DNA from 3 places in the Pantoea sp. CFCC18179 genome. Region 2 is predicted to be linked to each of the others. Evidence: riboswitches for the same ligand, from Rfam matches in the RefSeq annotation. Region 2 holds a riboswitch; each other region holds the start of a gene.
The links. A riboswitch is a leader RNA that binds a small molecule or an ion and turns the genes downstream of it on or off. The one in region 2 is predicted to bind thiamine pyrophosphate.

Region 1 (4,167 bases), on a different contig from region 2:
CGTGCAGTCCACGAATCTTGCGGATCGCGCCAGCCGCGAATACTTTGGCTGCCGGTGGGAATGGCTTTGCTAAAGCGCTGGCTCAAAAGCACCAGCAGCAAACAGCAGCCGAGTTGCAATAGCGCCAACAGCGCAGCGCGTCCCGGATCATAATCGAAATTGAGCGCCTGATAGATGGCCAGCTCCAGCGTGGTGGCCTGCGGACCGCCGCCTAAAGCCAGCACCGTGGCGAAACTGGCGAAGCACAGCATAAATATCAGCGCGGCGGTTGGCAGAATCTGTCGGCGCAGCCACGGCCACTCCAGCCAGCGAAACAGATTCCAGCCCCGCAAGCCAAGCTGTGCGGCTAGCTGGCGTTGTTCACCGGGAATGCTTTCCAGTGCTTGCAACAGCATGCGCGTTGCCAGCGGCAGGTTGAAAAACACATGTGCCAGCAGAATCCCTTGCAGGCCGTACGGCGAGAAGTGGTAGTCGAATCCTAACAGAGCAAGCAGTTGCGCTAACCAGCCGCTGCGGCCATACACGCTCAACAAGCCAAATACCGCTACCAGCACCGGCAACACCAGCGTCATGGCGCACAAACGCAGCAACAGATTGCGTCCCGGAAAACGGCGGCGATACAAGGCGCGCGCCAGCAAAATCGCGGGCAGCACTGATAACAGCGCCGACAGTAAAGCCTGCTCAAAAGAGAACACCAACACATGATGCAGATAACTGTCAGCGAGCAGGGCGCGCCAGTCCGTGACCGGCGCCACCATCACTAAAGCACCAAACGCCAGCAGCGCCACCGCGCTCAGTAGCAATGCGACGGCGCTGCCAGGAATTAACCAACCCGGCATTAGCGACTAACGGCTTGTTGCCAGGCGCTGATCCACGCGGCACGGTGATCGGCGACTTCAGCAGGCGTATATTGCAGCGCGTTGGCCGGAACGGGCAGCGATTGATAGCCAGCAGGCAGATCGCTGGCGATCACCGGATACATCCAGTTGCCAGTGGGAATGGTCTGCTGGAAGGCCGGTGACACCATAAACTGCATGAATTGTTGCGCCAATTTTGGCTGCTTGCTGCTGGCGAGTTGGGCGGCAACTTCCACTTGCAAATAGTGGCCTTCGCTAAAGGTCGCGGCCGCGTAATTGTCTTTTTTCTCTTCGATGATGTGATAAGCCGGAGAAGTGGTGTAACTCAACACCAGATCGCCTTCGCCTTTGAGGAACAGGCCGTAGGCTTCGCTCCAGCCTTTAGTCACGGTGACGGTTTTGTTTGCCAGTTTCTGCCACGCTGCGGGCGCGTTGTCACCATAGACTTTCTGCATCCACAGCAGCAAGCCGAGGCCAGGCGTGCTGGTACGCGGATCTTCGTAGATCACGCGCCATTTTTCTGGGCTTTCGACCAACTTTTTCAGGCTTTTCGGTGGATTTTTCAGTTTGTTTTTATCGTAGACGAAGGCGAAGTAGCCGTAATCGAACGGCACGAAGGTATCGTTATGCCAGCCATCCGGCAGTTTCACGTTGCTGGTATCGACGCTGCTTTTGGCAAACAGGCCGGTTTTCTCCGCGGCTTGTACCAGATTGTTGTCGAGGCCAAGCACCACATCGGCTTTGCTGTTTTTGCCTTCCATACGCACGCGGTTAAGCAGTGAAACGCCATCTTCCAGCGCCACGTATTTCAGTTCACAGCCGCATTGCGCTTCAAAGGCTTTTTTCACCGCCGGGCCAGGGCCCCAATCGGCAGAAAACGAGTCGTAGGTGTAAACGGTGAGAACCGGTTTAGCAGCAAAAGCCGGTGCGGCTACCAGCAGCAACACAGGCAGAACTTTGTTTAACACTTTGCGCTCCTTGAGGAGAAGATAAGGTTGAGTCGCAAAGGATCTGAGGAGAAAGACATCTCAAATCCCTACGCCGGTATTAACCGGATCAGGTTCGACGGGTTTATCTCAGCCCAAAAATCCGGGCACCCCGTTGAGAACGGCTCATTCTAGACATTTATATGACAGCGCGAAAGGATCACAGCTCCGGCGGCGCGAACCAGGCGGATTTAAAGTCAAACCATCCCAATGTATTGAGGCGCACGCCGCGCATGCTGCGTTGACCTTCCAGCAGCAGCCAGTGATGGAACAGCGGATGCAAATAATCGCTGTCGATAAGTTGCTTGCTCCACTCCGCCAGCGGCAAGATTTTTTGTCGCCAGCGCGTAGCATCGGCTTGCCAGTTAATCGGGATGCAGTGATGCATCAGCGGTAATTCAAACAGTTGAGCGAACAGTGCGTACTCCAGTGGCAGCGTAAAATTGACGCTGCCGAGCCAAATATCGCTTTCTCCCTGGCCTTCGAACCACTCTTCGTAGCTCACTTCGCGGGTAATCAGCTCGACACCTTGCTGCGCCAGCAACGGGCGTAACGCGTTGGCGATGCCTTCATGCTCAACGTGATGGCTGTACCAGCTGATGGTCAGTTGGGTTAATCCTGCTGGTTTTTGTACAGCGGTAATATCGCGCCGGTGATGCCAGCGCGGCAGCAGGCCGTAAGCCGGGAACCAGTAACGTTGATAGCCAACGCCAGCATGATTGAGCAGGGCGATCGGATTAAACAGATAGCTCACCCAGCGGCGAAAATGCGCATCGCGGCCATGTTCAGAACGCTGATCGTACAGCAAGAAATAGCAGCCCTCTTCCAGGCGGCTCTCTTCGGATTTCTCATCGGCAGTTTCGCCCTGAAGTTTGACTCCGGCATACACCAGTTCATCGCTGATCTCTGGCAATACCCAAATCGACACATCATCAATCAGCGCGCGATAGCCAAAATAATCATCAAAAGCGGCAATTTTTAGCTGCGTTTGCTGATTGCGCACCACGCTGTACGGACCGGTGCCAATTGGCTGGCGGGCGAACTGGCGCAGCGTTGGCCATTCACGAGGCAGGATCATCGCGCTGACGCTGGCCAGCAGCCACGGCAACCAGTCATCGGGTTGGCTCAGGTGAATGTCTAGCGTCCACGGTGCGGGAGAGTGCAGTTTTTCAATGTGTGAAAACAGCGGTTGGCTGCGCATGCGTTCCAGCGAGGCAATCACATCGTCCATTTCCAGTTCGCGACCGTGGTGAAAACGAATCGCCGGACGCAGGAAGAAGCGCCAGTGCAGCGGCGAGGTTTGCTGCCAGTGATGCGCGATGTCGGGTTCGATTTCCCCCTTTTCCTCATTTATACGCATCAGGCCATTAAAAATTTGCCGTGCCAGATGGGTTTCTGAGCGGCGCAGCGGCGAACCGGGCAGTAAATTGGGCAGCGGACGATAATAGAGCACGCGCAGGATGTGTTTACCCTGGCGAAAACTGCGGCCTAAATGCGCGGCAATCATTTGCCGTACCTGATTCTTATCGCCGACCAATTGGACTAACTGTTCGATGCGATCCTGATCGAGCAGATCCTCCGCGCGCTGCTGCTGTAGCGCCAGCCCGGTGTAGCAGAAACTCAGCGTCGAGCGCTTGCCGCGTCCGGCTTCCGCCTGCCAAATCAACCAACCCTCATGCTGCATCGCATTAAGCAGGTTACGCATGTGACGACGCGAACAATGCAGCAGATCGGCCAGATCATTTAAGGTGGTTTCCTGATCCTGGCCCTGACAGCTTTGCCATAAGCGGATGAATTGCTGTTGCAAACGTGAAGAGGACATAAAAGGGGAACTCCTTCTCAGAATCGCTCAGTTTTTCCTGCCTCATATTAAAGGCATACTGGCTGGCAATGGAAGAGCGGGAGGCATTCAGCAATGAATGGCGCTCTGCCAGCGGTTCCGCTCGCGTGGGACCTCTTTCTGAGTAGGGTGCATTTTCACCGCCAGCAGTGCTTTATCTGCTGGCTTTTTTCGTTTTGCTGTAGAATCTTCTACCCTCATTTCTCGGCCCCATTTTTATCCGCAAAGGGATTTCGCATGAAATCGCTGTTGATGCGCAAGCGTCGCCCCAATCCGGTTTATCTCTCATTTATGGCCGTGTCGTTTATGACTGGCGTGGCCGGTGCGCTGCAAGCACCAACGCTGAGTCTGTTTCTGACACGTGAAGTGCAGGTCAGCCCGTTTTGGGTCGGTTTGTTCTTTACCATCAATGCCATCGCCGGCATCGTCATTAGCTTGTTGATGGCCAAACGTTCTGATAATCAGGGCGATCGCCGCAACCTGA
Region 2 (4,167 bases):
TTCTGCGGATGGCGTTCCATTTTCCACTAGCGCCAGCAGTTCCTCGGTTGCCGCGCGCCAGTCTGCCGCTTGGGTAATTGCACTGACTACCGCAATGCTGCCCACGCCAGTCGCGAGCACTTCAGGTACGCGCGCCAGCGAAATTCCGCCAATCGCCACGGTTGATACATCCTGCAAACGCGCCAGATGACGTTTTAATTCCACCACGCCTTGTGGGGCTGAGGGCATATCTTTGGTTTGCGTCGGATAGATGTGCCCCAGTGCAATGTACGAAGGGCGCAATGCCAGCGCGCGATCCAGCTCGGCATCATCATGCGTCGATAAGCCAAGGCGTAATCCGGCCTGACGAATGGCGGCTAAGTCAGCAACATCCAGATCTTCCTGGCCAAGATGCACGCCGTAAGCGTTGTATTTAATGGCTAAACGCCAGTAATCATTGATAAACAGGCGGGCACGATACTGTTTGCCAAGTGCAATCGCCTCGCGCACAGCATCTTCTACTTCGTGATCCTGGCAATCTTTGATACGCAGCTGGATGGTGCGCACCCCCGCTTCAAGCAGGCGCGCAATCCACTCCACGCTATCAACTACCGGATACAGCCCCAGTTTCCGGGATGTGGCTGGGAAGGCGTCAGTCATACTTTTTCCTTTTTAAGTGCATCGGCAGCGTGGTAAAGCTCGCCACCATGATTGCGGAAGGCATCCGACATTTGCGCCATGCCAATCTCAATGGGCTGGGCTTCAGCCTGTTGGCGGGCGGCAAATTCGCGCACTTCCTGGGTAATTTTCATTGAGCAGAATTTCGGGCCGCACATTGAGCAGAAATGCGCGACTTTTCCTGACTCTTGCGGCAAGGTTTCATCGTGATAGGCGCGAGCGGTGTGCGGATCGAGCGCCAGATTGAACTGATCTTCCCAGCGGAATTCGAATCGCGCTTTGGACATCGCATTGTCGCGGATCTGCGCACCGGGATGGCCTTTTGCCAGATCCGCGGCGTGCGCAGCGATCTTGTAGGTGATCAGCCCTTGTTTTACGTCTTCTTTATTTGGCAAACCCAAGTGTTCTTTGGGCGTCACGTAGCACAACATAGCGCAGCCAAACCAACCGATCATTGCCGCACCAATGCCAGAAGTGAAATGATCGTAACCGGGCGCGATATCGGTGGTTAATGGGCCAAGCGTATAAAACGGCGCTTCATGGCAGTGTTCCAGTTGTTCGGTCATATTGCGGCGAATCATCTGCATCGGCACATGTCCCGGACCTTCAATCATCACCTGCACATCATATTCCCAGGCGATTTTGGTCAGCTCGCCCAGCGTGTGCAGTTCCGCAAATTGCGCTTCATCGTTGGCATCCTGAATCGAGCCGGGACGCAAGCCATCGCCCAACGACAAGGCAACATCATAGGCGGCACAAATTTCACAAATCTCACGGAAATGCAGATACAGGAAGCTTTCGGTGTGATGCGATAAGCACCATTTCGCCATGATCGATCCACCGCGCGAGACAATGCCCGTCAGGCGTTTGGCGGTCATCGGCACATAGCGCAGCAGCACGCCTGCATGAATGGTGAAGTAATCCACGCCTTGCTCCGCTTGCTCCAGCAAGGTGTCGCGAAATATCTCCCAGTTAAGATCTTCCGCCACGCCGTTCACTTTTTCGAGCGCTTGATAAATCGGCACTGTGCCAATCGGCACCGGACTGTTTCGCAGAATCCATTCGCGCGTTTCATGAATATAGCGGCCGGTTGAGAGATCCATCACGGTGTCTGCACCCCAACGCGTCGACCACACCAGTTTCTCCACCTCTTCCTCAATGGAGGAACTCACCGCTGAATTGCCGATATTGGCATTCACTTTCACCAGAAAGTTACGGCCAATAATCATCGGTTCGGATTCGGGGTGGTTGATGTTACTTGGAATGATGGCGCGGCCGCTGGCGACTTCCTGGCGCACGAATTCGGCGGTGATATTTTCCGGCAAATGCGCGCCGAAACTGTGGCCGGGATGTTGCTGCAATAACACTTCACCCCGGATTCGCTCGCGTCCCATGTTTTCCCGCACCGCAATGAATTCCATCTCCGGCGTGATGATGCCCTGGCGTGCATAGTGCAGTTGAGTCACGCGGCGACCGGCTTTGGCACGGCGCGGTTGTGGCAGATGCTCAAAGCGCAGATGGTCGAGGCCTTCATCGGCTAAACGCTGCTGCGTGTAACTGGAACTGAGCTGGTGGATGGTTTCACTGTCGCCACGTTCATCAATCCACGCGGCGCGCAGCTTGGCTAATCCCTGATGCACATCGATTTTGGCATCGGGATCGCCATAAGCACCAGCGGTGTCATATACCGGAACGGGTTCGTTCTGCTCATATTGCGGGTTATCTTTCGTGCCGCCAATATGCGTGGGGCTGAGCTGAATCTCGCGCATCGGCACGCGAATATCTGCACGGCTGCCGGTGATCCAGATGCGTTTGGAGTTAGGGAAGGCGGTTCCCTGTAGTGAATCGATAAATTCTTGCGCTTGCGCGCGTTGCTCACGACGTGACGTTTTAGCAGCAGACATAGCAAGTTTCCTGTGTAAGTGGGAAGTTGCTTGTCCAGAGTTCGGAAGGAGTAACAGCGACGATGCTGGGCGCCAGCTTGCAGCGTGCTGATAATATTTACTCTTGTTCCCTTCGCAGGTACTAGCCTGATCAGGTTCCGCGGATCCCGAATTAACGGTCTCAGCCCCTAAGGGCACTCCGACAAGGTGTTAGTTTTACGATATAAGCTGCTTTGCTTGCTATTTCACGCCTGGGCAGTGCTCGTGACCGTCACGTACTTCGTGTACGCTCCGGTCCCTGCGCGCTGTCCGAGCGCGAACTATCTGCGCACGCTACGCTTATATCGCAAAATTTGGCTCTTCAAGGCCATAAAAAGGCATTAAAAAAGCCCATTCAGCATAAGAGGGCTTTTTGGGAATAACAAGTATTTTACAATTTTTGCGATTTAGGCCGGGCGGGCGATGTGGCTGTCATTGGCTACCGGCGGGCGCGCCAGTTGATGTTCCCACGCCAGCTGCACCAACTTGTCTTCCAACGTAAAACGCGATTCCAGCACTTCGCCAACTTCCGATAACGCCTGCTGAAACCCCGTGCAGTTATCGTCATTAATCGCCTGCTGCAAATGGCCGTCATACAACTGCATGATGCGATCGGTATTGGCCTCAAGTGCCGGATAAATCTGCGCGGCAACCAACAATGGGCTATCACCCTGCATCTCGCTGACAATGTGTTCATACACGCTGAAATGGCCGGTAGAAAGGTAATCCACCAGGTTGTGACAAAATGCATCCAGCGCTTGTTCATCCAGCGCAGTTAGGGCATCTTTTTGCGGCTTCAAGCCAATCAGCTCGTAGTAGGTGACGAGCAGTTGTCGACGGGCGCGCAGCCACGTATCGACCAATTCATTACCGCCACCTACTCGCTCTGTCAGGTCATCTAACTGGGTAAGCATATGGGGCTCCAGGTAGGTTATAGTTGTTAATTACACACTTAATATTAGGGTTTCAGCGTGCGAGTTGACGCTAAGGACAACGATTAAGATGCAACGTGAGATCTCAAGCTTAGACGCTGGTTGGTGGGTTGTCAGCCACGAGCAAAAACTTTGGTTGCCGCAGGGCGAGCTGCCGCATGGCTTATCCAGCGAGTTTGGACTGGATGGCAGCGACGGGATTTTGATTGGCGAATGGCAGGGCGAAAATGTGTGGCTGGTGCGTCAATCAAGGCCGGATAGCATGGCTTCAGTGCGTCAATTGATTGATGAAGATGTTGGGCTGTTTCAGATCGCCGGACGCGGCGTGCAGCTGGCGGAGTTCTACCGCTCGCATCGCTGGTGCGGTTACTGCGGCCATGAAATGCATCTCAGTAAGCGTGAATTTGCCTGCTTATGTCATCACTGCCGTGAACGTTATTACCCACAAATTGCGCCCTGCATTATTGTCGCCATCCGTCGTGGCGATGAAATTCTGCTCGCCAATCATGCTCGTCATCGCAACAACATTTATACCGTGCTGGCAGGCTTTGTCGAAGTGGGCGAAACCCTGGAACAAGCGGTGGCGCGCGAAGTGATGGAAGAGAGCAATGTGCGAGTGAAAAATGTGCGCTATGTGACTTCCCAACCGTGGCCGT
Region 3 (4,167 bases), on a different contig from region 2:
GATGAAATGAGTATGCCGACAAACAGTGCTCGCGCGCCCAAGGATGAAACGGGATCTGCGCGATATGAAGCCATTCGCCAGGTTTTACATAACATTCTGGTTCAACAGCGAATTCCGCAGGGTTTAGTGTTGCTGGAAGGGCCGTTAGCGCAGCTGTTTGGCACCAGTCGTGTGCCGGTGCGTCGCGCGTTGAGTTTGTTGCACGAAGAAGGGCTGATTGCACGCTTCGAAGGGCGTGGCTTCATCGTGGCGCAGGATGCCGAGGAAGTTGAACCGCTGCGTGTGGCGTTAACGCGTGAACTGTTTGGGCTGGATGAGCAACAAGAGTTGGTCGATACCCGCAGCAGCGGCGAGAAAGTGCTGGAGAATCTGCAAATCGTCCTGTCCACCGCGATGGTGTTTGGCTGTTATCAGGTTGATGAGCAGAAAGCGGCGCAGCATTACAACATCAGCCGTTCGGTGATCCGTGAAAGTTTGATGCGGCTACGCGATAAAGGTCTGGTAGAGAAAGAGCCGTATTCGCAATGGTTAACCGGCCCGCTGACGGCGCGCGAAATCGCTGACCATTTTGAAATTCGCGCCAGCCTTGAACCCACCGCGCTGCGCAAGGCCGGACAACATTTGTCGGTAGAGTGGCTCACCGCTTCGTTAGAGAAAGCGCAAAAATACAAAGGCAAGCAGCTCACCGCGACAGAATTGGAGTGGTTGGAAGAAGATCTGCACGTGCGCTGCCTCGAACCGGCGGGCAATAAGTTGATGATGCAAATCCTGCGGCAGAATCAATCGCCGTTTATCGTCACGCGTATCTTTTATGATCTGCTGGCGATTCCGGTAGAAACCGCGATGCTGGAAGAGCATTGCCTGGTGTATGAAATGTTGCTGAAGGGAAATTGGGAACTGGCCGCGGCTTGTTTACGCGATCATCTGGAACGTGCGCAGGTACGCACCCTGCAACGACTTAAAGTGTTGTCAGTGTTGCCTGTGCCGAGTTTGCCGGAATTTATGGAAGCGCGTTAAGTTTAGGGGTATGAGCAGAAGTTATAGAAGCTGAAATAGCATTGCTGCGCGGATGAATATAATTTTTTTAATTTAATTATAAGAAATAAATATAAGAAAGATCACTTCACAACAATTATGAAGTGATCCTCAATTGCACATCAATCAATTGAAAGCTGATGAATGGCTAATGCAGCGCGAGCGGCTTCTTTGCCTTTCTTGATAAAGTGTTCGGTATAGAAGTTTTCAATCACATCAACCGGCTGGAAATTATGCGGGGTTAATGACACGGAAAATACCGGCACATTGGTGCTCAGCTGCACATTCATTAGGCCATCAACTACCGCTGCGGCAACGAAATCATGGCGATAGATACCGCCGTCAACCACCAGCGCGGCGCAGACAATCGCATCGTATTTGCCGGTTTCTGCCAAACGTTTTGCTAATAATGGCATTTCAAATGCGCCCGGTACTTCCAGCACTTTTAATTCTGCTTGCACGGATTGATCGGCTAATTCTTTTTCAAAACCCACCAACGCATTGTGGACGATTTCTTTGTGCCAGCCGGCTTTAATAAATGCAATTCTAATATTGTTCATAATTATTCCGACATCACCTGTAATTTGTTTCGCGCCAATAAAATTAATGTCTTTATATATCATATGTTACGGTTGTGATCCACCGGCGGCGCGTAGCGATAAATGCCGTTTATGGAAGGTCGCCATTTAAGGTGACCGCGATTAACACCAATCCCATGCTAATGCTGCGGTTATTCCATGCTTGACGGCAGCCAGCCGCTGCAATACAAATAGACGCGTCGGGGGAGTCTCACCAAAGAGACTGAGAGGCTAATAGCGCACTGCGCGGTTTAGCGACCCTTTGAACCTGACCCAGTTGATACTGGCGTAGGAAGACTGACAGTCTGTGGTTTGGGCTGTCTGGCGCAAAGGTTACCTCTCTCGCGCCATTTCCCTTCTTCGGTATCTGCGGGTCTCAGCTAACACTGAGAGGCCGATGTGAATTCCCCATTTTGCAACAACCTGGAAGCTGCGCTGTGAGTCGCTGGAGCGTGCTCGGCTGCGGCGTGGCCGGTTTGTGTGTCTCCACTCTGCTGGCAGAACGCGGTGAAGACGTTGAGGTGATCGACGATGAATCGCGCCGCCCGGCATCGTGGTTTGCTGGCGGTATGCTCGCGCCATGGTGCGAAGCGGAAAGCGCGCCGCGCGAAGTGATTACTCTCGGACAACACTCCGCAGCGTGGTGGCAGCAACGCGTCAGTGGCGTTGAACATCACGGCACGCTGGTGGTTGCACCGCCGCGCGATAGCCAGGAACTCAATCGCTTTGCGCGCATGACCGAGCAGCACCAATGGGTTAATCCCGGCGAGATTGAACCGGCACTGGAAGGGCGTTTTGCGCGCGGTTTGTTCTTCGCCGGGGAAGCGCATCTTGATCCGCGTCGCGCGCTAACGGAAATGCGCGAGCAGCTAACGCAGCGCGGCGTGCGATTCAAAACAGAACATCCTCAAGGCCAGATTATCGATTGCCGTGGCATTCACGCCGCCCCTGAATTGCCGCGCCTGCGTGCAGTACGCGGTGAGATGGTGATCTTGCACAGCGACGAGGTGCAGTTTTCCCGTCCGATTCGCCTGCTGCATCCGCGTTTCCCGTGCTATTTAGTGCCGCGCCGCGATGGCCATTTCATGCTCGGCGCCACCATGATCGAGAGCGACGATGCTAGCGCTATCAGTGCGCGCGCCATGATGGAGTTGCTTAGCGCGGCCTATGCCATTCATCCGGCACTTGCCGAAGCGCGTATTGTGGAAAGCGGTAGCGGGCTGCGCCCGGCCTATCCGGCGAATTTGCCAGAAATCGATTATCAAAACGACACCTATTATCTTAACGGCATGTATCGTCACGGTTTTCTGCTGGCCCCAATGTTGGCAGAGCAACTGATGCAGCGCCTTTTCGCGGAGCAATCTCATGAATATTCAGCTTAATGGTCGGGCGATCAGCACCCAGGCCAGCAATCTCAGTGAATTGTTGATCGAACAGCAAATTGATGCTGCCTGCGTCGCCACCGCCTTCAATGGCGCGTTTGTGCCGAAAAGCCAGTATGACGCGCAACTGCTCGACGAAGGTTGTCAGCTGGAAGTGCTATCACCGATGCAAGGAGGCTGACCATGTTTTACGATTTTGCCGGTCAATCACGCTTCCTGTTGGGCACCGCGGGCTATCCTTCGCCAGCGATTTTGCAGCAGGCAATTGCCGCGTCAGGCACCGAAATCATCACCGTGAGTTTGCGACGCGAAGGCACAGCGGGCGCAGCATTTCGCGAATTGCTAACCGGACTGAATCTGCGCGTGCTGCCCAACACCGCCGGTTGCCACACGGTGAAAGAAGCGGTCACCACTGCGCACATGGCACGTGAATTGTTCAACACCGCGTGGATCAAACTGGAAGTGATCGGTCATGCCGACACGTTGCAACCCGATCCCTTTGCGTTAGTGGAAGCCGCGCGCATCCTGTGCGATGACGGTTTTCAGGTGTTTCCCTACACCACCGAAGACCTGATCGTCGGTGAAAAATTGCTGGCAGCAGGCTGCGAGTTGTTAATGCCGTGGGGCGCGCCGATCGGATCGGGTCAAGGCTTACGCAATATTGAAGGCTTGCGCGCGATGCGTGCGTGGTTCAGCGATGTTCCGTTGATCATTGATGCGGGCATTGGCGCGCCATCACAGGCGGCGCAGGCGATGGAGATGGGCTTCGACGGCATCTTGCTGAATACCGCCGTAGCGAAAGCGGGCGATCCGGTGGTGATGGCTAACGCTTTCCGCCAGGCGATTGAAGCCGGACACGCCGCATCCCGCGCCGGATTGATGGAAAAACGCGATATGGCCGCTGCTTCCACGCCGATTTTTGGCCTGGCCAACTTAAGCTGAGAGGCGGAGATATGGAACGTTATCAGCGCCAAATGATGTTGCCGGAAATCGGTGAAGCCGGGCAGCGCAAACTCCGCAACGCGCGGGTGCTGGTGGTGGGGGCGGGCGGATTAGGCGCGACCTTGTTGCCACAATTGGTCGGCGCTGGCGTCGGCTATATCCGTTTGTATGATGACGATCAGGTGGCGCTGCACAATCTGCATCGTCAAACGCTGTTCACCATGCAGGAT

Region 1: another riboswitch for thiamine pyrophosphate. It lies ahead of thiB (thiamine ABC transporter substrate binding subunit); the one in region 2 lies ahead of thiC (phosphomethylpyrimidine synthase ThiC).
Region 3: another riboswitch for thiamine pyrophosphate. It lies ahead of ACPUC7_RS08140 (FAD-dependent oxidoreductase); the one in region 2 lies ahead of thiC (phosphomethylpyrimidine synthase ThiC).

Annotation. Positions count from the first base shown of each region.
Region 1 is NZ_JBNBPM010000009.1:41,363-45,529, forward strand. It holds gene thiP (thiamine/thiamine pyrophosphate ABC transporter permease ThiP) at 1-839, opposite strand, end outside; gene thiB (thiamine ABC transporter substrate binding subunit) at 839-1,825, opposite strand; TPP riboswitch at 1,873-1,968, opposite strand; gene sgrR (HTH-type transcriptional regulator SgrR) at 2,004-3,665, opposite strand; gene ACPUC7_RS16955 (MFS transporter) at 3,921-4,167, shown strand, end outside.
Region 2 is NZ_JBNBPM010000025.1:7,231-11,397, reverse strand. It holds gene thiE (thiamine phosphate synthase) at 1-639, opposite strand, end outside; gene thiC (phosphomethylpyrimidine synthase ThiC) at 636-2,561, opposite strand; TPP riboswitch at 2,652-2,752, opposite strand; gene rsd (sigma D regulator) at 2,987-3,493, opposite strand; gene nudC (NAD(+) diphosphatase) at 3,582-4,167, shown strand, end outside.
Region 3 is NZ_JBNBPM010000003.1:114,326-118,492, reverse strand. It holds gene ACPUC7_RS08150 (GntR family transcriptional regulator) at 7-1,017, shown strand; gene ACPUC7_RS08145 (6,7-dimethyl-8-ribityllumazine synthase) at 1,158-1,595, opposite strand; TPP riboswitch at 1,806-1,925, shown strand; gene ACPUC7_RS08140 (FAD-dependent oxidoreductase) at 2,051-2,995, shown strand; gene thiS (sulfur carrier protein ThiS) at 2,979-3,176, shown strand; gene ACPUC7_RS08130 (thiazole synthase) at 3,179-3,937, shown strand; gene ACPUC7_RS08125 (ThiF family adenylyltransferase) at 3,949-4,167, shown strand, end outside.